Regions from separate parts of the Pseudomonas sp. LBUM1655 genome, predicted to be linked through region 1. Evidence: predicted binding sites of a transcription regulator. Region 1 holds the regulator's gene; each other region holds the start of a gene.
What was found. Region 1 encodes sigma-54, which starts transcription at its own class of promoters, with help from an activator protein. Its sites were predicted from a motif close to ANTGGCATNNANNTTGCTNT; they were not measured.
Positions count from the first base shown of each region.

Region 2: the regulator sigma-54 is predicted to act here: its motif matches at 5,736-5,755, upstream of ACA074_RS07685 (flagellar basal body rod protein FlgF).
Region 3: the regulator sigma-54 is predicted to act here: its motif matches at 8,883-8,902, upstream of glnA (glutamate--ammonia ligase).

Region 1 is NZ_CP166801.1:1,019,935-1,029,866, forward strand. Features, by position in the region: gene pmbA (metalloprotease PmbA) at 1-215, shown strand, start outside; gene ACA074_RS04380 (FagA protein) at 368-775, shown strand; gene ACA074_RS04385 (class II fumarate hydratase) at 756-2,132, shown strand; gene ACA074_RS04390 (DUF2753 family protein) at 2,160-2,600, shown strand; gene ACA074_RS04395 (superoxide dismutase) at 2,602-3,213, shown strand; gene ACA074_RS04400 (ZIP family metal transporter) at 3,244-4,137, shown strand; gene ACA074_RS04405 (HPr family phosphocarrier protein) at 4,232-4,507, opposite strand; gene rapZ (RNase adapter RapZ) at 4,523-5,380, opposite strand; gene ptsN (PTS IIA-like nitrogen regulatory protein PtsN) at 5,383-5,847, opposite strand; gene hpf (ribosome hibernation-promoting factor, HPF/YfiA family) at 5,859-6,167, opposite strand; gene ACA074_RS04425 (RNA polymerase factor sigma-54) at 6,241-7,734, opposite strand; gene lptB (LPS export ABC transporter ATP-binding protein) at 7,922-8,647, opposite strand; gene lptA (lipopolysaccharide transport periplasmic protein LptA) at 8,647-9,192, opposite strand; gene lptC (LPS export ABC transporter periplasmic protein LptC) at 9,179-9,751, opposite strand; gene ACA074_RS04445 (KdsC family phosphatase) at 9,760-9,932, opposite strand, start outside.
Region 2 is NZ_CP166801.1:1,711,918-1,721,849, reverse strand. Features, by position in the region: gene flgK (flagellar hook-associated protein FlgK) at 1-916, opposite strand, end outside; gene flgJ (flagellar assembly peptidoglycan hydrolase FlgJ) at 939-2,234, opposite strand; gene ACA074_RS07700 (flagellar basal body P-ring protein FlgI) at 2,246-3,334, opposite strand; gene flgH (flagellar basal body L-ring protein FlgH) at 3,362-4,057, opposite strand; gene flgG (flagellar basal-body rod protein FlgG) at 4,110-4,895, opposite strand; gene ACA074_RS07685 (flagellar basal body rod protein FlgF) at 4,941-5,681, opposite strand; gene ACA074_RS07680 (sigma-54-dependent transcriptional regulator) at 5,968-7,530, opposite strand; gene phhA (phenylalanine 4-monooxygenase) at 7,903-8,694, shown strand; gene ACA074_RS07670 (4a-hydroxytetrahydrobiopterin dehydratase) at 8,764-9,120, shown strand; gene ACA074_RS07665 (amino acid aminotransferase) at 9,120-9,932, shown strand, end outside.
Region 3 is NZ_CP166801.1:380,976-390,907, reverse strand. Features, by position in the region: gene ACA074_RS01760 (DUF2339 domain-containing protein) at 1-1,748, opposite strand, end outside; gene ACA074_RS01755 (glycogen/starch/alpha-glucan phosphorylase) at 1,915-4,365, opposite strand; gene ACA074_RS01750 (YkgJ family cysteine cluster protein) at 4,627-5,064, shown strand; gene typA (translational GTPase TypA) at 5,254-7,074, opposite strand; gene thiI (tRNA uracil 4-sulfurtransferase ThiI) at 7,214-8,668, opposite strand; gene glnA (glutamate--ammonia ligase) at 8,996-9,932, shown strand, end outside.

The DNA.
Region 1 (9,932 bases):
GTTTGAACATGGTCACTGGTGACTATTCTCGCGGGGCGGCGGGTTTCTGGGTCGAGAACGGCGAGATCCAGTTCGCGGTGCAGGAAGTGACCATCGCCGGCAATATGCGCGACATGTTCAAGCAGATTGTCGCCGTGGGCAATGATCTGGAGTTGCGCAGCAATATCCGCACCGGTTCGGTGTTGATCGAACGGATGACGGTTGCGGGCAGCTAAACCCAGTCCCGTAACTCCAAAAGGCGCGCCATCCGATCGGGTGGCGCGCCTTTTTTATGCCTGCCACAACGATGGCTCCTAAAAAAGGCACTCTTGTTTTGGTTCTCATTATCATCTAATAATGAATCTCATCTCCGAACGAGTCCCGGATCATGAGTTCTGCCTTGCATGAGCAGCCGTACCTCGAAAGCTGGCGCTGGATGAGTCGCCAGATCCGTTGCGCGATGGATCCCGACGAACCGCGTCTGATCGAACACTATCTGGCCGAAGGCCGGTATCTGGCCTGCTGTACCGCAACTTCCCCGTGGACTATCGCTGAAACCTCGTTCCGTCTGCTGCTCGACACAGCCACCGACATCGCCTTGCCGTGGCACTGGCGCAGCCTCTGCCTCGATCAAGCCTGGCGCCCGTTGCGTGAAATGGAGCGCCTGTCGCTGTGCAATTGCCGGCTCAAACGCTGGCAGCGTTACACCTGGCAACTGGCGACCTGCGAGTTGCAACCCTCGATTCCTCTCATTGAACTGGTGCAAGGATTTACTGATGACCAAGACTCGTATTGAGCGCGACAGCATGGGCGAACTGCAGGTGCCGGTGGACGCTCTCTACGGCGCGCAAACCCAGCGTGCAGTGGATAACTTCCCGATCAGCGGCAAGCCGATGCCGGCGCAATTCATCCGCGCGCTGATTTTGGCCAAAGCCGCCGCCGCCCGGGCCAACGTCGAACTCAACCAGATCAGTGCCGCCCAGGGCAAAGCCATCAGCGACGCCGCCCAAGGCCTGCTCGAAGGCGACTTCATGAAGCACTTCCCTGTGGATATCTTCCAGACCGGGTCCGGCACCAGCTCCAACATGAACGCCAACGAAGTGATCGCCACGTTGGCCAGCCGTCTTCTCGATGAGCGAGTCAATCCGAACGATCACGTCAACTGCGGGCAGAGCAGCAACGACATCATCCCGACCACCATCCACGTCAGCGCCGCGCTGGCGTTGCACGAACAACTGCTGCCGGCGCTGCTGCACCTGGTGCAAGTCATCGAGCACAAAGCCGGGCAAGTGCATCACCACGTCAAAACCGGGCGCACGCATTTGATGGACGCGATGCCTGTGCGCATGAGCCAGGTACTCAACGGTTGGGCACAACAACTCAAGGCCAACATCGGCCATCTGCAAGACCTGTTGCCAAGCCTGCAATCCCTGGCGCAGGGCGGCACGGCGGTGGGCACTGGCATCAATGCGCATCCTGAATTCGCCGCGCGTTTCAGCCGCCAGTTGAGCCAACTCACCAACGTGCAGTTCACCCAAGGCAAAGACCTGTTCGCGCTGATCGGCTCGCAGGACACCGCCGTCGCCGTCTCCGGGCAACTCAAGGCGACCGCTGTGTCGCTGATGAAAATTGCCAACGATCTGCGCTGGATGAACTCTGGCCCGCTCGCCGGCCTCGGTGAAATCGAACTTGAAGCTCTGCAACCGGGCTCCTCGATCATGCCGGGCAAGGTGAATCCGGTGATCCCGGAAGCCACCGCCATGGTCGCAGCCCAAGTGATCGGCAACGATTCGGTGATCACCATCGCCGGCCAGTCGGGCAACTTCGAACTCAACGTGATGCTGCCGATCATCGCTCAGAACCTGCTGAGCAGCATCGAACTGCTGGCCAACTCCAGCCGCCTGCTGGGCGACAAGGCTATCGCCAGCTTCAAGGTCAATGAGTCGCGGCTCAAGGAAGCGCTGTCGCGTAACCCGATTCTGGTCACCGCGCTCAATCCGATCATCGGGTATCAAAAAGCCGCCGAAATTGCCAAGCAGGCCTACAAGCAGGGTCGCCCGGTGATCGACGTCGCCTTGGAACACACCGACCTGTCGCGCAGCCAACTGGAAGAGTTGCTCAACCCCGAGAAACTCACCGCCGGCGGCGTGTAATCACCGCAACCGCTTTGGAGGTTCACCATGGAGCACTGGAAACGCACGATCGAACGGGCCAATCGCTGCTTCATGCTGGGAGAGCTGATTGACGCCCGTGAGGCTTACCTGCAAGCCCTGGCCCTGGCGCAAGTCTTGTTCGAACGCTGGGCAGATGCCGACGAAGCGGTGGCGGCCTGTGTCATCTCCCATCACAACCTGGCGGATCTGCACCTGCGCCTGAATCAGCCGGAGGAAAGCGCCGAGTATCTCTGCGCCATTCACCAGCGGTTGTTGCAGACCATGCAGGACGAGCGTTTACGCTTGGCCCTGCGCGAAGCAGCGTTGCGCCAAAGCAGCAAGACCTACGTCGAGTTATTGAATTTCATCAGCGAGCACGGCGAATACCCGCGCACTCAGCGCCTGCTGCACCCGGATACCGGCAATGCGCGCCGCGCGCCTGCCCCACATCATCATGGAGTCCACTGAAATGGCTTTTACCTTGCCTGCCTTGCCCTACGCCTACAACGCCCTGGAACCGCACATTGATGCGCAGACCATGGAAATCCACTACACCAAGCATCACCAGACGTACATCAACAACCTTAACGCGGCAGTCGAAGGCACCGAATATGCCGAGTGGCCGATAGAAAAACTGGTGGCCAGCGTCCAGCAATTGCCGGAAAAACTCCGTGCGGCGGTAATCAATCAGGGCGGCGGTCACGCCAACCATTCGCTGTTCTGGGAAGTCATGGTGCCAAATGGCGGCGGCAAGCCGGACGGTGCACTGGCCAAGGCCATCGATGAACAATTGGGTGGTCTCGACAGTTTCAAAGAGGCATTCACCAAAGCTGCACTGACCCGTTTCGGCAGCGGTTGGGCGTGGCTCAGCGTTACCCCGGAGAAGACCCTGGTTGTGGAAAGCAGCGGCAACCAAGACAGCCCGCTGATGAGTGGCAACACGCCGATTCTCGGTCTGGATGTCTGGGAACACGCCTACTATCTGCGCTACCAGAACCGCCGCCCGGAATACATCAATGCGTTCTACAACGTGATCAATTGGCCTCAAGTTGCTGCGCGTTATCACGCCGCACTGGTTTAAGTCTTCTATAAAAACAATCCAAGGCTGACTATGGGCACTGAAACACTGGCGATCGGAAGTGGGCGTATGTTTCGTTACGCAGTGGGATCGCTGTTGCTGTTAGCGGGTATGACTTTGCTAGTCGCCCACGGACTGGAATGGCTGAACCTGGAGCCGCGGCTGTCAAGGGCGTTGCAGGGCGGTGCGATCTGCGCCCTGGGAACGGCACTTGGTGCTGTGCCAGTGCTGGTGATTCGCAACATGCCGCAGGCACTAGGCGATACGTTGCTCGGTTTCGGTGCCGGGGTGATGCTGGCAGCGACGGCTTTTTCGTTGATCGTCCCGGGCATTGCCGCTGCCGAAAGCCTTGGTTTGACACCTTGGGCAGCCAGCGGCCTGATCTGCTTCGGCATCATGCTCGGCGCATTCGGCCTGTACCTGGTTGATCGCAGGGTCTCTGGCGCCTCACCCGAAATGCTCATCGGCACAGTCGAGCACCCGGTGATTCCACCGCGGATCTGGCTGTTTGTGTTCGCCATCATTGCCCATAACATTCCGGAGGGCATGGCGGTCGGCGTGTCGGCCGGTGGTGGTATGCCCGATGCTGACAGTCTGGCCATGGGCATCGCGTTGCAGGATGTGCCGGAAGGTCTGGTGATCGCGCTAGTGCTGGCCGGTGCAGGGATGTCGCGGGTCAAAGCGTTTTTGATCGGTGCGGCGTCAGGGCTGGTCGAGCCGGTGTTTGCGCTGCTCTGTGCGTGGCTGGTCAGCTTGGCGCAGGTGCTGTTGCCCTTGGGCCTGGCGCTGGCGGCGGGAGCGATGTTGCTGGTGGTGACCCACGAAGTGATCCCCGAGTCGCGACGCAATGGTCACGACAAACTGGCCAGCCTTGGGCTTTTGATCGGATTTTGTCTGATGATGGTGATGGACACGGCGTTGGGTTGAAGCAGATCAAAAGATCGCAGCCTTCGGCAGCTCCTACAGGAAAAGCATTCCAATGTAGGAGCTGCCGAAGGCTGCGATCTTTTGACTTTGGCTATTAACCGCCTTCATCGAAGTAGTTGTTGATCAACGCTACCAGCGCATCCAGAGCTTCCCGTTCCTGATGTCCTTTGGTACTCAAATAGATTTTGGTGCCTTTGCCCGCAGCCAGCATCATCATCGCCATGATGCTTTTGCCATCCACGGTGGACTCTGGTGTCCGGCCCACTCTGATCGTGCAATCCGGATACTGACCGGCGACCCCGACAAACTTGGCTGACGCACGGGCATGCAAACCCAGTTTATTGATGATTTCGATTTCCAGAGCAGGCATCGCGGTGTGAATCCTTTAAGTGAGGTCGCGGTGGCGAACCTGGACGTTCTTCAGGGTTTTCTGCAGGGCCTGACCCAGACGTTCGGTCAGGTAGACGGAGCGGTGATGTCCGCCGGTGCAGCCAATGGCAATGGTGACGTAGGCGCGGTTGCTCGCGGCGAAGCGCGGCAGCCATTTGTGCAGGTAGCCGAAAATGTCCTGAAACATTTCCTCGACTTCCGGCTGTGCCGCCAGGTACTCGGCCACTGGCTCATCAAGACCGGATTGCGCGCGTAACTCTGGCTTCCAGTACGGATTGGGCAGGCATCGCACGTCAAATACCAGATCGGCGTCGACTGGCATGCCGCGCTTGAAACCGAATGACTCGACCAGAAACGCCGTACCGGGCTCCGGCTGGTTCAGCAAACGAAGCTTGATGGTATCGCGCAGCTGGTACAGGTTCAGATTGGTGGTGTTGACCTTGAGGTCGGCAAGATCGGCAATCGGGCCGAGCAGGGCGGTCTCATCGTTGATGGCTTCAGCCAGCGACCGATTGGCGGTGCTCAGCGGGTGCCGACGACGGGTTTCCGAGAAACGTTTGAGCAGAGTTTCTTCGTCAGCGTCCAGATACAACACATCGCACTGGATGTGGCGGCTGCGGACTTCTTCCAGCAACTCGGGGAAGCGTGACAGATGACTCGGCAGATTACGCGCATCGATCGACACTGCCACCAGCGGTTGTGCCAGTTCAGTATGAATGAGTGCGCGCTCTGCGAGTTCCGGCAGCAGGCCCGCCGGCAAATTGTCGATGCAGTAGTAGCCGTTGTCCTCAAGGACATTCAACGCCGTACTTTTGCCCGAGCCGGAACGGCCACTGACGATGATCAAGCGCATGATTAGTGCCCGCTTTGTTCGTCCACGACGACCTGATACAAGGCTTCGTTGCTCGAAGCACTACGCAATTTTTCGCGAACGTCCTTGCGATCAAGCATGCTGGCGATCTGACGCAGCAATTCCAGATGCGCATCGGTCGCAGCTTCAGGCACCAGCAATACGAACAGCAGGTCAACCGGAGCACCGTCGATGGCGTCGAAATCGATTGGGGCTTCAAGGTGCATCAAGGCGCTGATAGGCGATTGGCAACCCTTGAGGCGGCAGTGAGGAATGGCGATGCCGTTGCCGAAACCGGTGGAGCCGAGTTTCTCACGAGCGATCAGGGCCTCGAAGACATCTTGCATCTCCAGAGCCGGCACTTCGCGGGCGATCAGATTGGCAATCTGTTCGAGGGCTTTCTTTTTACTGCCGCCCGGCACGTTCACGAGGGAACGGCCGGGGGTCAGGATACTTTCAAGTCGGATCATGGAGTGGGGGGTTATCGACCGGTCGCGCCCTGGAGCAGGCTCTGGGTCTTTTCCTTATGCTTTTTGAGTTGTTTATCCAGCTTGTCGGTCAGGGCGTCGATCGCGGCGTACATATCGGTATGTTCCGCGTTGGCGACCACTTCACTGCCGGGAATATGCAAGGTGGCTTCGATTTTCTGCTTCAGCTTTTCGACACACATCGTGACTTGCACGTTGGTAATCTTGTCGAAATGGCGCTCCAATCGTTCGAGTTTCTCGTTGATGTAGGTGCGCAGAGGTTCGGTCACTTCCAGTTGGTGTCCACTGATGTTGACTTGCATACAGCTTCTCCTTCGTTGCCAGTGCATAAAGCGGCAGGCCGAAAAGCCTGCCACTGGAACGCTGTAACGTGGCTTACATCAACCGCTTGCGTTCGCTCGAAGGCGCGATCCCTAGGGACTCGCGGTACTTGGCGACGGTGCGGCGAGCCACCTGAATGCCTTGTGCCTCCAGTAAACCAGCGATCTTGCTGTCACTCAACGGCTTTTTCTGATTTTCCGCGGCAACCAGTTTTTTGATGATCGCGCGGATCGCCGTGGACGAGCATTCACCGCCTTCGGAGGTGCTGACGTGGCTGGAAAAAAAGTATTTCAATTCATAGATACCGCGCGGTGTATGCATGAATTTTTGCGTGGTCACCCGGGAAATCGTCGACTCGTGCATGCCGACCGCTTCAGCGATGTCATGCAGGACCAGCGGCTTCATGGCTTCATCGCCGTATTCCAGAAACCCGCGCTGATGCTCAACGATCTGGGTGGCAACTTTCATCAGGGTTTCGTTGCGGCTTTGCAGGCTCTTGATGAACCAGCGCGCTTCCTGCAACTGATTGCGCATGAAGGTGTTGTCGGCGCTGGTATCGGCGCGTCGCACGAAGCCGGCGTACTGGGCGTTGACCCGTAGGCGAGGCACCGACTCCTGATTCAGCTCGACCAGCCAGCGCTCGTTGTCCTTGCGCACGATGACGTCCGGTACGACGTACTCGGCTTCAGTCGATTCGATCTGCGAGCCCGGGCGCGGGTTGAGGCTCTGCACCAGCTCGATGACCTGACGCAACTCGTCTTCCTTGAGCTTCATGCGCCGCATCAACTGGCTGTAATCGCGGCTGCCCAGCAGGTCGATATAATCGGTGACCAGACGTTTCGCTTCGGCCAGCCAAGGCGTCTTGGCCGGCAACTGGCGCAGTTGCAGCAGCAGGCATTCGCCAAGATTGCGGGCGCCGATGCCGGCAGGCTCGAATTGCTGGATGCGGTGCAGAACGGCTTCGATTTCGTCCAGCTCGATGTCCAGTTCCGGATCGAACGCTTCGAGGATCTCTTCGAGGGTTTCGTCCAGATAGCCCTGATTGTTGATGCAATCGATCAGGGTGACGGCGATCAGTCGATCGGTGTCGGACATCGGCGCGAGGTTAAGTTGCCACAGAAGGTGGCTTTGCAGGCTTTCGCCGGCGGAGGTACGGGTGGTGAAGTCCCACTCGTCATCGTCGCTGCTGGGCAGGCTGCTGGCGCTAGTCTGGTAGACGTCTTCCCAGGCCGTATCGACCGGAAGCTCGTTGGGGATGCGTTCGCTCCAGTCGCCTTCCTCTAGGTTATCCACCGTCGGGGCGGTTTCCTGATAGGAGGGTTCCTGGATCTCGGTGTTGGGCTTCTGTTCAGCGTTGTCGGCCAGAGGATCGGAGTTGTCGAAGTCGTCGCCTTCTTCCTGGCGTTCGAGCATCGGATTGGATTCCAGGGCCTCCTGGATTTCCTGTTGCAGATCCAGGGTCGACAATTGGAGCAGGCGGATAGCCTGTTGCAGCTGCGGTGTCATCGTCAGCTGCTGGCCCATTCTCAAGACTAGCGATGGTTTCATGGCAGGGGCTTAACACCTTATTCGCCGGCGCTATGCGCCATCCACTACAGGGCGCCGGAGCGCCAAACTTAAGCAAATTATATGCCTGAAACTGAAGTGTTTGCCTAGAGCGCTGTAACAATTAAAGCGTATTAAATTCTGCTTGAATCGATACAGCGCCCGGGCGGCTCACTCGGCACTAACAGGCTTACAGGCGGAATTCATGGCCCAGATACACTTCCTTGACCAGATCGTTGGCCAGGATGGTTTCTGCATCGCCTTCGGCAATCAACTGACCGTCGTTGACGATATAGGCGGTTTCGCAGATGTCCAGCGTCTCACGGACGTTGTGGTCGGTGATCAGAACACCGATGCCCTTGGCCTTGAGATGATGGATGATCTGCTTGATGTCGCCGACCGAGATCGGGTCGACACCGGCGAACGGTTCGTCGAGCAGGATGAATTTCGGTGCTGTCGCCAGGGCGCGGGCGATTTCCACCCGTCGGCGTTCACCACCGGACAGGCTCATGCCGAGGTTGTCGCGAATGTGGCTGATGTGGAATTCCTGCAGCAGGCTTTCCAGCTCCTTGCGACGGCCGGCCTTGTCGAGTTCCTGACGGGTCTCGAGGATGGCCATGATGTTGTCGGCCACCGACAGTTTGCGGAAGATCGACGCTTCTTGCGGCAGATAGCCGATACCCGCCTTGGCGCGACCGTGCATCGGCTGGTGGCTGACGTCCAGATCATCGATCAGCACACGGCCCTGATCGGCCTGTACCAAGCCGACGATCATGTAGAAGCAAGTGGTCTTGCCGGCACCGTTGGGGCCGAGGAGGCCGACAATCTGGCCGCTGTCGATCGACAGGCTGACGTCACGCACGACCTGGCGGCTTTTATAGGCCTTGGCCAGGTGCTGAGCTTTCAGAGTTGCCATTACTGGGTTTTCTCTTCGGTTTTCTTCTTCGGCTGGATCACCATGTCGATGCGCGGACGCGCTTCGGTGACTTTGCTGCCGGTAGCGCGGCCGGCGCTGGCCAGTTTCTTCACGGTGTCGTAGACGATTTTCTCGCCCTGGGTGGTGTTGTTGTCCTTGTCGACAACCTTGGCTTTATCGATCAGCACGACGCGATTTTGCGCAGCGTGGTACTGGATCGTCACGCCCCAGCCCTGAACAGGTTTGGTATCGCCAGCGGTTTGCAGTTGCTCGAAGTAGGCCAGGTTGCCCACCGAGGTCACCACGTCGATGTCACCGGTCGGGGTACGGGTGATGGTTACGGTGTTGCCGGTAACCTTCATCGAACCCTGGGTGATGATCACGTCGCCTTTATAAGTGGCAACGCCATTCTTGTCGTCCAGCTGGGCATCGTCGGCCTGAATGCGGATTGGCTGCTCTTGATCGTTCGGCAGAGCCCAGGCGCTCACGCTTCCCAGTGCTGCGCCCAGACTGAGCAAAATAGGGAGGGTTTTAACGAGCCTCATACTGTCCTCTTACGTTCGATTGCAGGTGTATCCTGCTTTCCTTCAGATACGCTTTCATTCCTACGCCAGTCGATACACCGCCAGCGCCGTCGATTCTAACGGGTTGCGCGGTCTGCGCATATTCCTGCTGCGGGAACACCGTCATGCGAGTGGACGTGATCAGGGTGGCGCGGTTCTTTTTATCGGTGCGCTTGATGCGTACTGAATCGATCAGCTCGACTTCGGTGCCGCCCGAGTTCACTTCGCCGCGTTCGCTGGTTACGTGCCACGGGAAATCTGTGCCGCGGTACATGTTCAGGTCAGGCTTGGTGACCAGTGTGATGTCGGTCGCCTTGACGTGCTCGGCCTTCTCGGAGGTCATTTCATACTGCACTTTGCCGTCCGGAAGGTATTGCACGGTGTGCGTGTTGGTCGCATACCAGTCGATAGGCGTTTCTACGGACGAAACCGCAGGCTTGTCGAGGAAGCGTTCCGGGCTGATGTTCCAGTAGCCGACCGCAGCGAATATCGCGGCGATGCAACCGAACAGCAGGAAGTTACGAAATTTTTTGCTGAACATGGTTTGGCTCATAAGTACGCGGCATTGGCCGCATCGAGGCGGCCCTGGGCGCGCAGGATCAATTCGCAGAATTCGCGGGCTGCACCTTCGCCGCCACGTGCCCGGGTTACGCCGTGGGCATGTTCGCGGACGAAGTCGGCAGCGTTGGCTACGGCCATGCCCAGTCCCACGCGACGGATCA
Region 2 (9,932 bases), 690 kb from region 1:
TCGTGTTCATCTGATCGGCAACGACCAGTGCCACGCGGCCCAGCTCGTTCATCGCAGGGTCGAGCACGGTGCTGCGATAACGTAGCAGGCCACCGATCTCGCCACCGGTGATGCCCGAGGTGATGTCGACAGTGCTGGAGCCGTTATTGAGCTGCAGGGCCATACGCGATGGGTCGGTCTTGCTTGGCGTGACTTCCAGCTTGCTGACCGTGCTGCCCATCACCAGCGGCTGACCGTTGCCCAGATATATATCCATGTTGCCGCCACGCTCGACGACCTGCGCACCGGTGAAGGTCGACAGTTGGCGAATGGTCTCGTTACGCGCGTCGAGCAGCTCGTTGGGCTGGCCACCGGAGTTGGAAATTTCGGAGATTTTCTGGTTCAACTGAGCGACAGTGTTCGCCAGTTTGTTGACCTGATCAGCCATGCTCGTCAGGTTGCCGTTGATGTCCGAGTTCTGCGCGTTCAACTGGCTGGAAACCGAGTTGAAGCGCGCGCTCAAGGCTTGGGCATCACTGAGCAGCAGTTGGCGCGAAGCATCATCACCCGGCTTGGCGTTGACGTTCTGCACCGAGGCGAAAAACTTGGTCAGCGCGCCATTGAGGCCGGTGCCGCTATCGGACAGCAATTTGTCGAGCGGAGTGACCTGACCCAGGTAAGCCGCCGCATCGCTGTTGAGCGAAGTGGTGGTCTGCAACTGGGCGTCGATGTAGCTGTTGTAGACACGGCGCACGTCGGCCAGGGTCGTACCGGTGCCGATCCAGAGGTTGCCGTTCTGAATCGAGCTTTTTGAATTCTGCACGGTTTGCTGGCGCGAGTAGCCGGCCGTATCGACGTTGGCAATGTTGTTGCCCGTCACCATCAAAGAAGATTGGCTAGCGGATAAACCCGACATCCCGATGTTGAGCAAACTCATGGTTCAAACCTTACTTTATGTTTTATAGAGGCGTTGTCGAAACGCCCGCCGCAGCGTAGTTCTGGTTAACGTTCATCTGCTTGGCAATCTGCGAAATCTTGCTTGCGTAGTTCGGGTCGGTGGCGTAACCGGCCTTTTGCAACTCGCGTACAAACTGTTCTGGGTTATCGGCCGACTTCAGCACTTCTTGATAGCGATTATTGCTCTGCAGCAAAGTCACCAGATCGTGGAAGCTGTCCTTGTACGAGGCATAGGAACGGAACTCGGCCGTCTCCTTGACCATCGCGCCATTACGGAACTCGCTGGTGATTGCCCGGGCCGAATCACCCTTCCAGTTGCTGCTCGCCTTGATACCGAACAGGTTGTGGCTGCTACTGCCATCCTGAGCACGCATGACCGACTTGCCCCAACCGGTTTCCAGTGCGGCTTGCGCCACTAGGTAACGCGGATCGACGCCGATACGAGCGGCGGCTTCCTCGGCCATCGGCAGCATGGTGTTGACGAATTCGTCGGCAGAACTGAAGGCTTTTTTCGCCGGCGCCAATGGAATCTGCGCCATCGCCCGGCCGTAAACCTGCATCTGCCCACCGGAGGCTTTGTCAGCCTCGGCGCGTGCCAGCCAGTCGCCGTTGTACAGCGGACCTGCGCCAGTGGTGGCGGCAGTCGTGGCACGCTGTGGCAATTGCGTTGCGGCGCTTGTCGTGGTGGCCGAAGGCACCAGGCCTGCGAGCAAACGATCGGCCAGTTTCGGCGGCAGAGCCAAACGGCGCTGGTTGATCAATTCCATGTCGTTGCGGTGGGCCAATTGCGTGTTAGGCGCATTGACCGAACGCGAGGCCCACAGCGGACGCTCACCATTGAGGCGCGACAACGGGCCATTGGTGGCGACGGTGCCAGCGGCAATCGGCGTTGCCACGGCAGCGGCCTTGGCTTTGGCTTCTTCCTGCTTGGCGGCGGACGCGGCCGCAGCCTCACCCGGCGCCATTGGTTTGTTCTTCGACATCTGGCGCATCAGCACGTCGGCCAGACCGATACCACCGCCCTCGCGGGACATGGAAACGGCCAGTTGCTGGTCGTACATTTCCTGATACTGCTTGGCGGCCGGCGTGTTGAGAGGATTGTCCTCACCCAGGGCATTGGTCGCCGAACGCATCGATTTGAGCATCTCGCCGAGGAACAGCGATTCGAATTCCTGCGCAACTTTGCGCATGTTCGCATCACTATCCTTGTCACCGACCTTTAGCTGGTTCAGACGATTGAGGTCAGAGTAAGAACCCGAATCGCTGCTGCTGACCAGACCGCTCTTGCGCATATCCATAGTCGTCGGCCTCAGATCACGATCAGGTCGGCTTGCAACGCGCCGGCCTGCTTCAGTGCTTCGAGAATGGCCATCAAGTCACCCGGTGCCGCGCCGACCTGGTTCACCGCACGGACGATCTCGTCGAGGGTGGTGCCCGGGCCGAACTTGAACATCGGTTTGGCTTCCTGCTCGGCGTTCACACGGGAACGTGGCACGACAGCGGTCTGGCCGTTGGACAGTGGGCCTGGCTGGCTGACGATCGGGTCTTCAGTAATGGTCACGGTCAGGCTGCCGTGGGTTACGGCGGCCGGCGAGACTTTCACGTTCTGACCGATGACGATGGTGCCGGTGCGCGAGTTGATGATGACTTTCGCCACCGCCTGACCCGGATCGACTTCGAGGTTTTCCAGGATCGACAGGTAGTCGACACGCTGGCTCGGATCGAGCGGTGCGGTAACGCGGATCGAGCCGCCGTCGATGGCCTGAGCGACACCAGGGCCGAGCATGTCGTTGATCTTGTCGACGATGCGTTTGGCGGTGGTGAAGTCGGAACGGTTGAGGTTCAACGTCAGGCTATTACCCTGATTGAAACCGCTCGGCACCGAGCGCTCCACCGATGCACCGCCAGGGATGCGACCAGCCGACGGAACGTTGACAGTGATCTTGGAACCATCTCGCCCTTCAGCGTCGAAACCACCCACCACGAGGTTGCCCTGGGCGATTGCATAGACGTTGCCGTCGATACCCTTGAGCGGGGTCAGCAACAGGGTGCCGCCACGCAGGCTCTTAGAGTTACCGATCGAGGCAACGGTGATATCGACCTGCTGGCCTGGCTTGGCAAACGCCGGCAGATCAGCACTGATGGACACCGCCGCGACGTTCTTCAACTGCACGTTGCCCGATCCCGGCGGCACTTTGATACCGAACTGCGAGAGCATGTTGTTGAAAGTCTGCAGGGTGAACGGAGTTTGCGTTGTCTGGTCACCGGTGCCGTTAAGCCCGACCACCAGACCGTAACCGATCAATTGGTTGGACCGCACGCCGGAAATGCTGGCGATATCTTTCAGCCGCTCGGCTTGTGCATTGAAGGCCGCCGACAACATAACGGCGGCCAGCATCAGGCTCTTGAAATTCAACGTAGCCACCTAGAAAGGGAACAGCGGGCTGAGGAAGAAACGGTCGAACCAGCCTGGCTGACTCGCATCGGCAAACGAACCGGTGCCCGAGTAGGTGATGCGCGCGTCGGCGACACGGGTCGACGAAACAGTGTTGTCAGTGGCGATGTCATCGGCACGCACCAGACCGGCGATCCGCACCAGCTCATCGCCCGTGTTGAGGGTCATCCACTTCTCGCCGCGCACGGCGATGATACCGTTGGGCAATACGTCGGCCACGGTCACGGTGATCGAACCGGTCAGGGTATTACCCTGCGCAGCCTTGCTGTCGCCCTTGGTCGCGCGGTCTGCGCTGTAGCCGGCGTTCAGGCTCAGGTCATTGCTGCCCAGCGGGTTATTGGTGGTCAGACTGGAACCGAACAACGAAGTCAGGCCGACCGTGGTATCGCTGTTCTTGCCGATCTGCGAGTTAGCGTTTTTGCTCGCCTGGGTTCTCTCGTTCAGGGTGATGGTGATGATGTCACCGACCCGGAACGCCTTGCGATCGCTGTAAAGGTTCTGCTCGAAGCCGGCCTGATAGATCGAGCCGTTGTTGGCGGCCGCCGGCAACGGCGTGCGCGGCAACACCGGGGCGTAGTAAGGGTCATTGGGCTTGGGCGTCGGAGCGACGCAGCCCGCGAGCGAGACGACTCCACTCAATGCCAGAACAGATACGAAGCGATTCATGACCCTACCTCACGGTGTTGCAGGCGACCTCATGGCCGCCTCATAGACTTGATTACAGATTCTGCGTTACGAACGAGAGCATCTGGTCGGCGGTGGAGATCACCTTGGAGTTCATCTCGTAAGCGCGCTGAGTGGTGATCATGTTGACCATCTCTTCAACGGTGCTGACGTTGGACGTTTCCAGGGTGTTCTGCAGCGTGGTACCGAAACCGTTCAGGCCCGGAGTACCGACTTGCGGCGCGCCGGAAGCAGCGGTTTCCAGGAACAGGTTGTTGCCCACCGCTTGCAGGCCGGCCGGGTTGATGAAGTCGGCGGTTTGCAGGTTGCCAATCACTTGGGAAGCCGGGTTGCCGGCAACGGTGATCGATACGGTGCCGTCACGGCCGACGGTGAAGGTCTGGGCATCGTTCGGAATGACGATGGCTGGTTCCAGAGCGAAACCGCTGGCGTTGACGACCTGGCCATTGGAATCGAGGTGGAAAGTACCGTCACGGGTGTAGGACGTGGTGCCATCCGGTTGCAGAATCTGGAAGAAACCGCGACCGTCAACGGCCAGATCCAGCGGCTGTTCGGTGGTTTGCAGGCTGCCGGCGGTGAAGTTTTTCTGCGTGCCGACAATGCGCACACCGGTACCCACTTGCAGACCCGACGGCAGTTCGCTGTCCTGGGTCGACTGGGCGCCTGGCTGACGCTTGATCTGATACAGCAAGTCCTGGAACTCGGCGCGGTCGCGTTTGAAACCCGTGGTCGAGACGTTTGCCAGGTTGTTGGAAATGGTGGTCAGGTTAGTGTCCTGGGCGGACAGACCGGTTTTGGCAACCCATAGAGCCGGAAGCATTCGATTCTCCTCGTGCGCCTGTTTTACGGCGCGACGTTCTGATAATTAGCTGATCTGCAAGACCCGAGCCATGGCTTGGTCGTCGTCTTTGGCGGTGTTCATCATCTTGACGTGCAACTCGAACTGCTTGGCCAGGGCCAGTACCGAAGTCATTTCTTCCACGGCATTGACGTTGCTCGACTCCAGGAAACCCGACACCAGTTTGACGTTGGCATCGATCGGCGCAGGCTGGCCGTCCTTGGTGTAGATCGAGCCGTCGAGGCCCTTGTTCATGTTCTTGATGTCCGGGTTGACCAGTTTGATCCGGTCGACTTCCGCCATGACGCGCGGGCCTTCGCCCATCGCACGAATACTGATGGTGCCGTCTTCGCCGACTTCGATCTGCTGCTCGGGTGGCACGGCGATCGGACCGCCATTGCCCATCACCGGCATACCGTTGCCGGCACGCAGGACGCCGAGGGCGTCGACATTCAGGCTGCCGGTACGCACGTAGCTTTCGCCGCCGTTGGGATTCTGCACGGCGATCCAGCCATTGCCGGTCACGGCGACGTCGAGGTCACGGCCGGTCTGCACCAGCGAGCCTGGCGTGAAATCAGTGGCGGGCCGTTCGCTCAGGGCAAACGCGCGCGCCGGAAAGCTGTCACCGAACACCGGCATCGAACGCGCCTGCTCCAGGTCGCGCTGAAAACCGTTGGTGGAGATGTTCGCCAGGTTGTTGGCATGAGCCTTCTGCGCCAGTGCGTTCTGGCTGGCGCCGGTCATTGCCACATAAAGGTACTTGTCCACACTCTTTCCTCTGCATGCCGGACGTTTGCCGCCCACCGCTGTACTGCTGAGCCATAAGCAATTTGCAGACCAACTTTTTTCTGGCGGCTTGAGGCCCGGCAAACAAAGGACTTGAGGGGTATTGCGGGGAATTGGGAAATGTATCGAAGTCGAAAAACCGGCGGTGTTATGCCGCTTCGCGGCAATCGACCAAAAGATCGCAGCGTGCCGCAGCTCCTACAGGAATCCGCATTCCAACTGTAGAAGCTGCCGAAGATTCGGGCCGCGTCCGGACGATCTTTCGATCTTAGGCTTCAGGCTCTTTGCCCACCTCATACTCACGCAACTTATTGGCAATGGTCGTATGCGAAACCCCGAGGCGCTTGCCCAATTGCCGACTGCTCGGGTGCTCGGAATACAGACGTTCCAGCACGGCCTTCTCAAACCGCCCGACGATCTCGTCCAGCCCACCTTCAAGGGAAAAATCGCCAAGCGGCTGACGCACGCCATAATCCGGCAGGCGAATATGCTCGGCCTTGACCGTGCCGCCATCACACAGCGACACCGCCTGAAACAGCACGTTCTCCAACTGCCGCACATTACCCGGCCAGTGATAATGACTGAGCCGATCCATGGCCGTCGGCGCCAGTTTTGGTAGCGAACAGCCGATCTGTCGACTGGCCTGATCAAGAAAGTGCTCGACCAGCGGCGTCAAACCGTCGAGGCATTCGCGCAGGGGTGGAATATGCAGCGAAAGCACGTTCAAGCGATGGTACAAATCCTGGCGAAATTCGCCACGAGCGCACAACTCGGACAAGTCCACCTGGGTCGCGCAGATCACCCGCACATCCAGATAAACCTCTTCATCGCTGCCGACGCGACGGAAGCAGCCGTCCTGTAAGAAGCGCAGCAATTTCACCTGCAAGCGCGGGCTCATTTCGCCGACACCATCGAGAAACAGCGTGCCACCCGCCGTCAACTCCAGCAGACCGAGCTTGCCCTCAGCACGCGCACCTTCGAAAGCACCGGGGCCATAGCCGAACAGCTCGGTCTCGGCCATCGACTCCGGCAGGCCGGCGCAGTTGAGCGCCATCAGCGGCGATTGTCCGCGCGGACTGGCGAGGTGACAGGCGCGTGCCAGCAACTCCTTGCCGGTGCCGGTTTCGCCTTCTATCAATAGAGGTGCATCAAGGGGCGCCATGCGACGCGCTTCGCGCACCACCGCCGCCATGACTTTCGAGCTTTGGAAGATGCTGTCGAAACCGCGCAACTCCTGCTTGCGCACGTTATAGATGCGCTCGCCGACACGGTCGGCGCGATGCAAGGTCAGCACCGCACCGGCCATGGCTTCGCTGTCGTCGTGCTCCGATTGCAGCGGAGCGATGTCGGCGAGAAAAACGTCACCCTTGACCTTGACCCGCATGCCGTTGATTCGCGATTTATTGGCGCGCACCAGTTCCGGCAGGTCGAAATCTTCGGCGTAGCGTGACAGCGGAATCCCCGGCACCTCGTCGACGCGCACGCCGAGCAACTGCGCCGCCGCGCGGTTGGCGGCGACAATCGAGCCACCCATATCGATCGACAACACCGGAAATTCCAGCGCACCGAGCAGTGCGTTCAACTCCATGTGCCGGCGCTCGCTGGGCATCAGCCCTACCCGCTTGACGCCGAACACCCCGGCAATCGCTTCGAACTTCGGGCGCAACGCCTGGAACTGGATGTTGATCAGGTTCGGGCAATGCAGATAGATCGCGTTGCCATGCTCACCACCAACCTCGCCGCGCGCGACGTTGATCCCGTACGCCACCAACAGGTTGAGAATGTCGCGCAGGATGCCGATGCGGTTTTGGCAGTGGACTTTGATACGCATATAAAAGGCCCGAAAACGATGATTAACCTGTACTAGCGAGCCTGCTCGCGATGAGGCTAGCCCAGCCAACTTCCTCATTGACTGATACACAGCAATCGCGAGCAGGCTCACTCCTACAGGGGGGTTGCGCCAGACTTTTCTGTCGCAGCGCGCAGATAGTTGTCAAGATTATGTGACAGCAATGACCCTTTTCAAACCTGCAAATCACTGCAAACGCGAGATATCCGTCAAAGCGTAACGATTACTTTACGAATTAAATGGAAAATTCCTACGCGAAGGCGATTCAACCTGCTGCACATCAACGCGCTCTCGGGTAATTCTGAGTCCATCGCTGGACATAACAAGAACGAATTCCCCTAGCAGGAGAGCAGTATGAAGCAGACGCAATACGTGGCCCGCGAGCCCGATGCGCAAGGTTTTATCGACTACCCCGCCGAAGAACATGCGGTGTGGAACACGCTGATCACTCGCCAACTGAAAGTGATCGAAGGTCGTGCGTGCCAGGAATACCTGGACGGTATCGAAAAACTCGGCCTGCCCCACGACCGCATCCCGCAACTGGGCGAGATCAACAAGGTGCTCGGCGAGACCACCGGTTGGCAGGTCGCGCGCGTTCCGGCACTGATTCCGTTCCAGACCTTCTTTGAATTGCTCGCCAGCAAGCAATTTCCCGTGGCCACCTTTATTCGCACCCGCGAAGAGCTGGACTACCTGCAAGAGCCGGACATTTTCCACGAGATCTTTGGTCACTGCCCGCTGCTGACCAACCCGTGGTTTGCCGAATTCACCCACACCTACGGCAAGCTCGGCCTGCAAGCCACCAAGGAAGAGCGCGTGTATCTCGCGCGCCTGTACTGGATGACCATCGAATTCGGCCTGGTCGACACCCCGCAAGGCAAGCGCATCTACGGCGGGGGCATCCTCTCCTCACCGAAAGAAACTGTTTACTCGCTGTCGGACGAGCCCGAGCATCAGACCTTCGATCCGCTGGAAGCCATGCGCACGCCTTATCGCATCGACATCCTGCAACCGCTGTACTTTGTCCTGCCGAACCTCAAGCGTCTGTTCGACGTGGCCCATGAAGACATCATGGCCATGGTCAAGCAAGGCATGCAGTTGGGTTTGCACGCACCGAAATTTCCGCCGAAGCCGAAAGCGGCCTGAGCAGAACCCGCTCGCGACTTGCGCGCAAAGATAGTAATTTCCAACAAGAATCGAATTCAGGAATACACCATGTCAACTTTGAACCAAGCCCACTGTGAAGCCTGCCGCGCCGATGCGCCACAAGTCAGCGACGAAGAACTGCCGATCCTGATCAAGCAGATCCCTGATTGGAACATCGAAGTTCGCGACAGCATCATGCAGCTGGAAAAAGTCTTCCTGTTCAAGAATTTCAAGCACGCGCTGGCGTTCACCAACGCCGTCGGCGAAATCTCCGAGGCCGAAGGTCACCACCCGGGTCTGCTGACCGAGTGGGGCAAAGTGACCGTGACCTGGTGGAGCCACTCGATCAAAGGCTTGCACCGCAACGACTTCATCATGGCCGCGCGCACTGACGAAGTGGCCAAGACCGCAGAAGGACGCAAGTAATGCACTTCGACGCCATCGGCCGGGTGCCCGGCGACCCGATCCTCGGTTTGATGGAGGCGTATGCGCAGGATGCCAATCCGCGCAAATTCGACCTCGGCGTTGGCGTCTACAAGGATGCCCAAGGCCTGACCCCCATCCCTGAAGCGGTGAAAATCGCCGAAGCGCGGCTGGTCGAGAGCCAGGACACCAAAACCTACATCGGTGGCCACGGCAACCCGCTGTTCGGCAAAGTCATCAATGAGCTTGTGCTGGGTGGCGACTCGAAACTGATCGCCGAACAGCGTGCAGGCGCCACCCAGACCCCGGGCGGCACCGGTGCCCTGCGTCTGGCTGCCGACTTCATCGCCCAATGCCTGCCGGGCAAAGGCGTGTGGTTGAGCAACCCGACCTGGCCGATCCACGAAACCATTTTCGCCACGGCTGGCGTCAAGGTCAGTCACTACCCTTACGTGGGCAGTGACAACCGTCTCGACGTCGACGCCATGCTCGCCGTGCTCAACGAAGTGCCAAAAGGTGATGTGGTGCTGCTGCACGCGTGCTGCCACAACCCGACCGGTTTCGACCTGAGCCACGACGACTGGCAGCGCGTGCTGGACGTGGTGCGCCGTCGCGACCTGCTGCCACTGATCGACTTTGCCTACCAAGGCTTTGGCGACGGTCTGGAGCAGGATGCGTGGTCGACCCGCTTGTTCGCCGCGCAAGTGCCGGAGTTGCTGATCACCAGTTCCTGCTCGAAGAACTTCGGCCTGTATCGCGACCGTACCGGTGCGCTGATCGTCTGCGCGAAAACCGCCGACAAGCTCATCGACATC
Region 3 (9,932 bases), 640 kb from region 1:
TAAAGGAAGGTCAGGCCCAGACACGCCAAAACCGGCAAGACCTGACGCTCCCACGGCGACAATTGTTCCGGCGAGGCCTGACGCAGTTGGTAGAAACTGAACAACAACGCCATGCCGAGCATCAGCGCGCCCAGCGGAGCACCGTCGAGCAGGCTGCTTTCGCCGACATTCAATTGACTGATGAACGCCAGCGCCGAACCCAATTGCAGGAGCAAGGCAAAGGCCCGGGCAAACGGTCGATGCTGACGCAAACCGAGCCAGAAAATCCCCGCACCTTCGACGGCCCAGGCTGCCGAAGTCCAGCGCGCATCGAGACCCAGCGGAATCGCCAGACTGGCGAAAATCACCCCCAGCGCCAGACAGGTTTCACCCAGCAACACGGCGCGCCCGCCCATCAACACCTTGGCCAGGCCCATGTAGATCATGCCCAGCGCGAGGGCGCTGAACGCGGCGGCAAATTCCAGATGCTGAACCAACGCGAACTGCAAACCGAAGCCGATAATCGGCGGGCCAAACAGCATCGTGCCATCGACATAATCGCCCTTGCGCGCCGACCATTTCAGCAGCGCCTCACGATCGCCATCCGCCGGGGCATCGGGCATATCCAGCAGTTTCCGCCGGGCAAACAGCAGGCCGATGGCGAGATACATCAGGAAGAACAGAATCAGGAACGGCTCGGTGCTCCACAGAAGCTCCGGCGCGTACGAACGCAGCCCCCAGGCGAAGCCGATACCGAAGGTGCCGACGAAGCCGATCAGGTTGAGCAGCCGCCAGGCCTTGAACCAGGCGATGGTGAGAATGCCGGCGTTAAGCAAAGCGAAATAACTGAACAGCGCGACATGGTTGCCCGCGCCGGTGGACGTCAGGATTGGTGCGGCAAACCCACCCAGCGCGGCGACACACGCCAGCGCCAGAGAGTCCTGGGTAATCGCCAGGATCGCCGAGAACACCGTCACCGCTACCAGCAAGCCCAGTGCGGCGGACGGATCCAGCAACGGATGCAGACGCATCGCTGCAAACACCGTCAGGTACAACACCGCGATGCCAGTGCCTTGCAGCATCAACGCATAGCTGTTGTTGCGGTGTCGCAGCCACCAGCCCAACGCCAGCAAGCCCAGCGCCGCAGCCGCGACCCCGGCGTAACGCAATTCGATCGGTACGACCATGCCTTCAGTGGCGTAGCGCAGCAGGAATGCCAGACCGAAGAACAACAGCACCACACCGACCCGCAGCACGGTATTGCCACCGAACAGCCAGTTGCGCGCGGCGCTGATCCCGCGCTCGATGAGGTTCGGGCCACGGGGTTCGACGGGTGGTTGTGTTTCAGGTTCGGGCGTGACGGCGTCCAGACGCCAGACATCGTCCGGCAACGGTTGGCTGGTTTCGCGAGCGACGGCGGACAGTGGTTCCAGATCGGCCGGCAGTTCCCAGACCAGTTCGGGGGCCGGGGCCTCTTCGACGACTTTGACAGGTTCGGCCAATGGCTCGCTGACCGGTGCCACACTCGGTGGCGGCGCAGCACGAACCGGTGCGCCTTCGAGCAGGAACACGCGCTGTTCAATGCCCTGCAAGGCAACCTTCGCCTGCTCAAGTTGATGCTGCTGATGCGCAGCCTGCGAGCCAAGCCGCGCGATGCGCAGCGCTTGCCCGATCACCAGCCCCAGCAGCGCGCCCAACAGCGCCGAGCTGAACGACTCGTCGAGCAGCCAGCCGAGCACCAGCCCGATCAACATGAACATCCATTGCATGGTCGATATCCCTAAGCGCGAAGGCCAATCCGGGAAGATTAGCGCAGCCTGATCGAAAAAGATCGCAGCCTTCGGCAGCGCCTACAGGGGTTCACATGACCTGTGTAGGAGCTGGCGAAGGCTGCGATCTTTTCCGGGGCGCCAGTATATCGAGCCGAGCGGAAAGTTACTCCAGCGCTTTCCAGATATCCGTGGCGTACTCGCGAATCGTCCGGTCAGAGGAGAACCAGCCCATTCGCGAAGTGTTGAGCACCGCCGAACGCCACCAGTTGTTGCTGTCGTGCCAATGCTCTTCGACGCGCTTCTGTGCTTCCCAGTAGGAGTCGAAGTCAGCGCAGACCAGGAAGCGGTCGTAGTCCACCAGCGAATCGATCAACCCGGTGTAGCGCGAAGTGTCATCCGGCGAGAACACGCCACTGCGGATCGCTTGCAGCACGTCGTTGAGACGATGGGACGCAGCGATGTCCGGCGCCGCGCTGAACTCGTGGTTCTGTTTGCGCGCTTCAACCTGCTGGGCACTGAGGCCGAAGATAAACATGTGCTCGGCACCGATGCGCTCGCACATTTCCACGTTGGCGCCGTCGAGGGTGCCGATGGTCAGCGCACCGTTGAGGCCGAACTTCATGTTACTGGTGCCCGAGGCCTCGAAACCGGCGGTGGAAATCTGCTCGGACAAGTCTGCCGCCGGAATAATGCTCTCCGCCAGGCTGACGTTGTAGTTGGGCAGGAACACCACTTTCAGCAAGCCACGCACGGTCGGGTCGTTGTTCACCACCCGGGCGATGTCGTTGGTCAGCTTGATGATCAGTTTGGCCTGGTGATAACTGGCCGCCGCTTTACCGGCGAAGATCTTCACGCGCGGCACCCAGTCCACTTCAGGCTCGGCGCGAATCGCCTGATACAGCGCCACGGTGTGCAGCAAATTGAGCAACTGGCGTTTGTATTCGTGGATCCGTTTGACTTGGACGTCGAACATCGCCGCCGGGTTGACTGCGATCCCCAGCCGCTCGTGAATCAGATAGGCCAAGGCCTTCTTGCTGTGCAGGCGTTGCTCGGCGAAGGCTTTTCGGAACGCGGGTTTCTCGGCAAACGGTTCGAGATCGAGCAGGCGCTCTTCAGGGTTGTCGAGTAGGTCCGGGCCGAGGGCATCGACCAGCATCGAGGTCAGCTCGGCGTTGGCCTGATACAACCAGCGCCGGAAAGTGATGCCGTTGGTTTTGTTGTTGATCCGCTCCGGATACAGCTTGTGCAACTCGGAGAACACCGTGCTGCGCATCAGTTGCGTGTGCAATCCGGACACGCCGTTGACGCTGTGCGAACCAAGGAATGCGAGGTTACCCATGCGCACCCGGCGACCGTTGTCTTCCTCAATCAGTGACACCGCGCGCAGCACGTCGAAATCGTGGATGCCCTTGGCCCGCAGCGAGTCGATGTGCTGGGCGTTGATCAGGTAAATGATCTGCATGTGCCGTGGCAGCATGCGCTCCATCAAACCTACCGGCCAGGTTTCCAGCGCTTCCGGCAGCAGCGTGTGGTTGGTGTACGACAGCGTGTCGACGGTGACTTGCCACGCCGCATCCCAGGCCACGTCGTAGACGTCGACCAGTTGGCGCATCAATTCGGCGACGGCAATCGAGGGGTGGGTGTCGTTGAGCTGGATCGCGGCATGATCGCCCAAGGTCAACACCGAGGTGTGCATGTTGCGGTGGCGACGTAGCAAATCCTGCAACGACGCGGCGACAAAGAAGTATTCCTGGCGCAGGCGCAACTCTTGCCCGGCCTCGGTGCTGTCCGCCGGGTAAAGCACACGCGAGATACTTTCGGCGCGGGCCACTTCGGCAACGGCCCCGAGGTGGTCACCGGCGTTGAAGCGCTCAAGGTGCAAATCTTCCATGGCCCGCGCACGCCACAGGCGCAAGGTATTGACGCTCGCCCCGCGCCAGCCGACTACCGGCGTGTCGTAGGCAATCGCGCGGACGGTTTCGGCGGGAGACCAGACTTGTTTGGTTTTGCCGCTGGCATCGGTGACGGTTTCAACGCTGCCACCGAAGCCGATGGAATAAACAACTTCCGGCCGTTCGAACTCCCACGGGTTGCCGAAATCCAGCCAGTGTTCGGTCTGCTCCTGTTGCCAGCCATCGACGATGGCCTGCCGGAACAAGCCGTGCTCGTAACGAATGCCGTAACCGTGGCCGGCGATGCCGAGGGTCGACATGCTTTCCATGAAGCATGCCGCCAGTCGTCCGAGGCCGCCGTTGCCGAGCGCCGCGTCAGGCTCCAGCAGACGGATGCGCTCCAGATCGACACCGAGCTCGGTCAGGGCTTCACGCGCGACGTCGAGCAGGCCGAGGTTGCTCAGGCTGTCGTAGAGCAGCCGGCCGATGAGAAATTCCAGCGAGAGGTAATACACCCGCTTCTGACCTTTGCGGTAGATCTGCCGGGTGTGGTCCATCCAGTGCTCGACCATGTGATCGCGCGCCGCCAGGGCAATGGCTTCGAACCAGTCATGGTCGAAGGCGTGATCAGGGTCTTTGCCCACCGCGTAGGTGAGTTTGGTCAGGACGGCGTCGCGAAATGCGGCCACCTCTGCTTCGCGAACTAGCGGTTCTTGAGTCATCGATACGACCTCGGGCGAGCGGTGGAATTGTCTGAGCCTAGACGGTCTGACCGACGGTAACGGCTCTGGTTCGGCAGTTTTTCCCGGGACTGTGAGATAGCCCGGCAAACGCTTGGCATCTGCCCCAATGAATGCAGGGGCCGTGCCGATTTGTCCAACCGATTGGCCGCACGCAGAAAAAATCTGGCGAAAGGTTGTTCAAAAATCCACCAGTCCCGGTATGATCGCGCGCCCTGATGCACACACGCCTGGTAACTCCCGATGATGAAGCCCAACCTGATTGCCGCCGCCGAGATCGATCGTCTCGATACGTGGGCCAAATATTCGGCCCCGATGTGCGGCTCTTGTATCTCCAGCTGCTGCACGCTGCCGGTCGAGGTGAAGATCAAGGATCTGGTGCGCATCGGCGTGGTCGATGAATTCGAGCTGGGCGATCCGCCGAAGAACATCGCCAAGCGCCTGCAAAAGGAAGGGCTGGTCGAGCGCTTCAATCAGAAGTCGGGCATCTTCACCCTCCAGCGCATGAGCAACAACGATTGCTACTACCTGGATCGTAAGAGCCGCCTGTGCACCATTTATGACAAGCGCCCCGACACCTGCCGCAACCACCCGAAAATCGGCCCGCGCCCGGGATACTGCGCTTACAAGCCGAAGGAAGTCGAGCGGGTGCAGAATTTCCGGGCGATCGAGAAGTTCTGATGCTGAGCGTTCCCACGCTTCGCGTGGGAACGCAGCCCGGGACGCTCTGCGTCCCAAAAAGCCGAACGCGGAGCGTCCGTTGAGGCATTCCCACGCAGAGCGTAGGAACGAGATCATCAAACCCCAGACAAACAAAAACGCCCCCGGTCTCTCGACCGGGGGCGTTTTCATTCAGCCTGAACTAATTACTTAGATCTTGGCTTTCTTGGCAGCGCGGGTACGCTCGCTTTCGTCCAGGATCTTCTTGCGAAGACGGATGGACTTAGGAGTAACTTCGCACAGCTCGTCTTCCTGGATGTATTCCAGAGCCTGTTCCAGAGTGAACTTCACTGGTGGAACCAGAGCGATGGTTTCGTCTTTACCCGAAGCACGCATGTTGTCGAGCTTCTTGCCTTTGGTTGGGTTGATACCCAGGTCGTTGTCGCGGCTGTTCTGGCCGACGATTTGACCGGTGTAGACCTCCTGACCGTGTTCAACGAACAGCTTGCCACGCGCCTGCAGGGTTTCCAGCGAGTAGGTCAGAGCCTTACCGGTTTCAACCGATACCAGAACGCCGTTCTGACGGCCGGACATGTGGCCCGACTTGACGGTGTCGTAGCGATCGAAGATCGAGGTCAGGATGCCAGCACCGTTGGTCAGGGTCAGGAACTGGTTACGGAAACCGATCAGACCGCGAGCAGGGATGTTGTATTCCAGACGAACACGGCCCTTACCATCCGGAACCATGTTGGTCAGGTCGCCTTTACGCAGACCCATCTCTTCCATGACCTTGCCCTGCGAATCTTCAGGGATGTCGATGGTCACGTTTTCGAACGGTTCTTGCTTGACGCCGTTCACTTCACGAATGATCACTTCCGGACGGCCCAGGGCCAGCTCGAAGCCTTCGCGACGCATGGTTTCGATCAGTACCGAGAGGTGCAACTCACCACGGCCGGAAACCTTGAACTTGTCAGCGGTGTCGCCTTCTTCAACTTTCAGAGCAACGTTGTACAGCAGCTCTTTGTCCAGACGGTCCTTGATGTTACGGGACGTCACGAACTTGCCTTCTTTACCGCAGAATGGCGAGTCGTTTACCTGGAAGGTCATCGAAACGGTTGGCTCGTCAACGGTCAGAGGCTTCATCGCCTCGACAGTGTCCGGGTGGCACAGGGTGTCGGAGATGAACAGCGAGTCCATACCGCTGACGCAAACGATATCGCCTGCGAAAGCTTCTTCAACGTCGATACGGTGCAGACCGTGGTGACCCATCAGCTTCAGGATACGACCGTTACGCTTCTTGCCGTCGGCACCGATAGCAACAACCGGGGTGTTCGGCTTGACGCTACCACGAGCGATACGGCCAACGCCGATAACACCCAGGAAGCTGTTGTAGTCCAGTGCCGAGATTTGCATCTGGAACGGACCTTCACGGTCAACTTTTGGCGCTGGAACGTGATCGACTACCGCTTGGTACAGCGGGGTCATGTCTTCAGCCATGGCGGTGTGATCCAGACCGGCAATGCCGTTCAGGGCCGAGGCGTAAACAACCTGGAAGTCCAGTTGTTCTTCGGTAGCACCGAGGTTGTCGAACAGGTCGAAGATCTGATCCAGAACCCAGTCCGGACGCGCGCCTGGACGGTCAACCTTGTTGATGACCACGATCGGACGCAGGCCGGCTTCGAAAGCCTTCTTGGTCACGAAACGGGTTTGCGGCATAGGGCCGTCTTGAGCGTCAACCAGCAGCAGAACGGAGTCAACCATCGACATTACGCGTTCAACTTCGCCGCCGAAGTCGGCGTGGCCCGGGGTGTCCACGATGTTGATGTGGTAGCCGTTCCAGTTGATGGCGGTGTTTTTCGCCAGAATGGTAATACCGCGCTCTTTTTCCTGGTCGTTGGAGTCCATCACGCGCTCGTCGTTGAGCTCGTTGCGCTCCAGAGTGCCGGATTGACGCAGGAGTTTGTCTACCAGGGTGGTTTTACCGTGGTCAACGTGGGCAATGATGGCGATGTTGCGTAGATTTTCGATCACTTGTGTATCTCGATCAGAGGATTCGGTTTGCTGACAAGTCTTGGCAGCGATTAGCAGTAGTGTCCGGCATGGCCGTTACAGCTTGACGGCGGTGTCGGGGGGCCGGTGACGCAGGCCACAGGCAAACAGCCCCGGGCACTTAGCTCGGTCGATAAACGCGCACATTGGCATGCCCCTCACTGAGCAAATGGTGGGCATGCAGGCGACTCATCACGCCTTTGTCGCAATACAGCAGGTACTGGCGAGTAGGGTCCAGTTCCTTGAAACGTGCGTTCACTGCATAGAACGGCATCGTCTGTACCTCTATGCCGGCAAGCTCCAGCGGTTCGTCTTCAGCGGCATCCGGGTGACGGATGTCGATGACGATCTGACCGGCCAGCGCTTCGCCGACTTCTTCAATCTGCAAATCCTGGCCCAATTCGTCGATGACTCGATCGATCGCGACCAGTTTGGCGTTGGCGAGCGCACGCTCGAGCACCGCCATGTCGAATTCTTTCTCTTCGTGCTCAACGCGGCCACGCTTGGCGGCGGTCTTCGGATTGACCGAGATGACGCCGCAGTATTCCGGCATGTGCCGGGCGAAATCGGCGGTGCCGATCTCGTTGGCCGTGTCGATGATGTCCTGCTTGTGGGCGACGATCAGCGGGCGCAGGACCAGTTTATCGGTCACGCAATCGATCACCGACAGGTTCGGCAGCGTCTGGCTCGAAACCTGGGAGATCGCTTCACCGGTGACCAGCGCATCGATATGCAGGCGGTCGGCGATCGCTGAGGACGCGCGCAACATCATACGCTTCAATACGACGCCCATATGACTGTTATCGACTTTGGCGAGAATTTCGCCCAACACTTCTTCAAATGGAACACTGACAAATAGCACGCGCTGCGAGCTGCCGTACTTCTTCCAGATGAAATGCGCGACTTCCATCACGCCCAATTCGTGTGCACGTCCGCCAAGATTGAAGAAGCAGAAGTGCGCCATCAGGCCGCGGCGCATGATCTGGTAGGCCGCAACGGTCGAATCAAAGCCGCCGGACATCAATACCAGCGTCTGCTCCAACGCGCCGAGCGGGTAGCCGCCGATGCCGTTGTGCTGGCTGTGGATGACAAACAACCGTTTGTCGCGAATTTCCATGCGAACTTTAATTTGCGGTGCTTTCAGGTCGATGCCGGCGGCACCGCACTCACGGCGCAGCTTGCTGCCGACGTATTTTTCGACGTCCATCGAGCTGAACGTGTGCTTGCCTGCACGTTTGCAGCGCACCGAGAAAACCTTCCCCGCCAGCGCATCGCCGTAGTGCTGTTTGCACTTCTCGGTAATGTCGTCGAAGTCACCCAGCGGGTACTCGTCGATCTGCAAAAAGTGCGCGATGCCCGGCATGCAGGTCAGGCGCTCACCCATCTCTTTCAAGGCTTTGGGGTCGGTAACGCGGGTTTCCAGCTCGAGGTTGTCCCACACGCCGTTCACCACCACAGCCGGGTCCAGATCGCGGAGCACGGCGCGGATGTTCTTGGCCAACTGGCGGATGAATTTCGTCCGGACAGGTCGGCTTTTGATGGTGATCTCGGGGAAGACTTTTACGATTAGTTTCATGAAAACAGCGCGCGCAGGGCCAGCCGAAAAAGGGGGGCGCGGATTATAGCGGAAATTGCTCAAGGTTTAACCAGTTAATGTGCAGAAGGTTTTGCGCGCACCAAAACGGGTCATTTATGGATTAAGACGCTACATTAGAGGGCGAGATTTTCACCATCAGGGCGCTTTGCACCTTTATAAGCGTGAATTTGGGGCAAAAAACCCATGCTGGGGCACTGGCATGCAATTTGCTCCCTTGTGAGGCAGGTTGCCTTGGCAGAGTATTCGCGCCGGCATCACCACTATTAAGGGCATCCACTACCAGCCCTAATTCACCCGGAGGACACTATGTCGAAGTCGGTTCAACTCATCAAAGATCATGACGTCAAGTGGATTGATCTGCGCTTCACGGACACCAAAGGCACTCAGCACCACGTGACCATGCCGGCTCGCGATGCGCTGGAAGACGACTTCTTCGAAGTCGGCAAGATGTTCGACGGTTCCTCCATCGCTGGCTGGAAAGGCATCGAAGCCTCCGACATGATCCTGCTGCCGGACGACGAAACTGCCGTTCTCGACCCGTTCACCGAAGACGCGACCCTGATCCTGGTCTGCGACATCATCGAACCGTCGACCATGCAAGGTTACGATCGCGACCCGCGCGCCATCGCTCACCGCGCCGAGGAATACCTGAAGACCACCGGTATCGGTGACACCGTCTTCGCCGGTCCAGAACCAGAATTCTTCATCTTCGACGAAGTGAAGTTCAAGTCGGACATCTCCGGCTCGATGTTCAAAATCTACTCCGAACAAGGTTCGTGGATGTCCGACCAGGACATCGAAGGTGGTAACAAGGGTCACCGTCCAGGCGTCAAAGGTGGCTACTTCCCGGTTCCGCCGTTCGACCACGACCACGAAATCCGTACTGCCATGTGCAACGCACTGGAAGAAATGGGCCAGACCGTTGAAGTTCACCACCACGAAGTGGCGACTGCCGGTCAGAACGAAATCGGTGTCAAGTTCAACACCCTGGTGAAGAAAGCTGACGAAGTTCAGACTCTGAAATACGTTGTACACAACGTAGCCGACGCTTACGGCCGCACCGCTACCTTCATGCCGAAGCCGCTGTACGGCGACAACGGTTCGGGTATGCACGTACACATGTCCATCTCCAAAGATGGCAAGAACACCTTCGCTGGCGAAGGCTATGCCGGCCTGTCCGAAACCGCTCTGTACTTCATCGGCGGCATCATCAAGCACGGTAAGGCCCTGAACGGCTTCACCA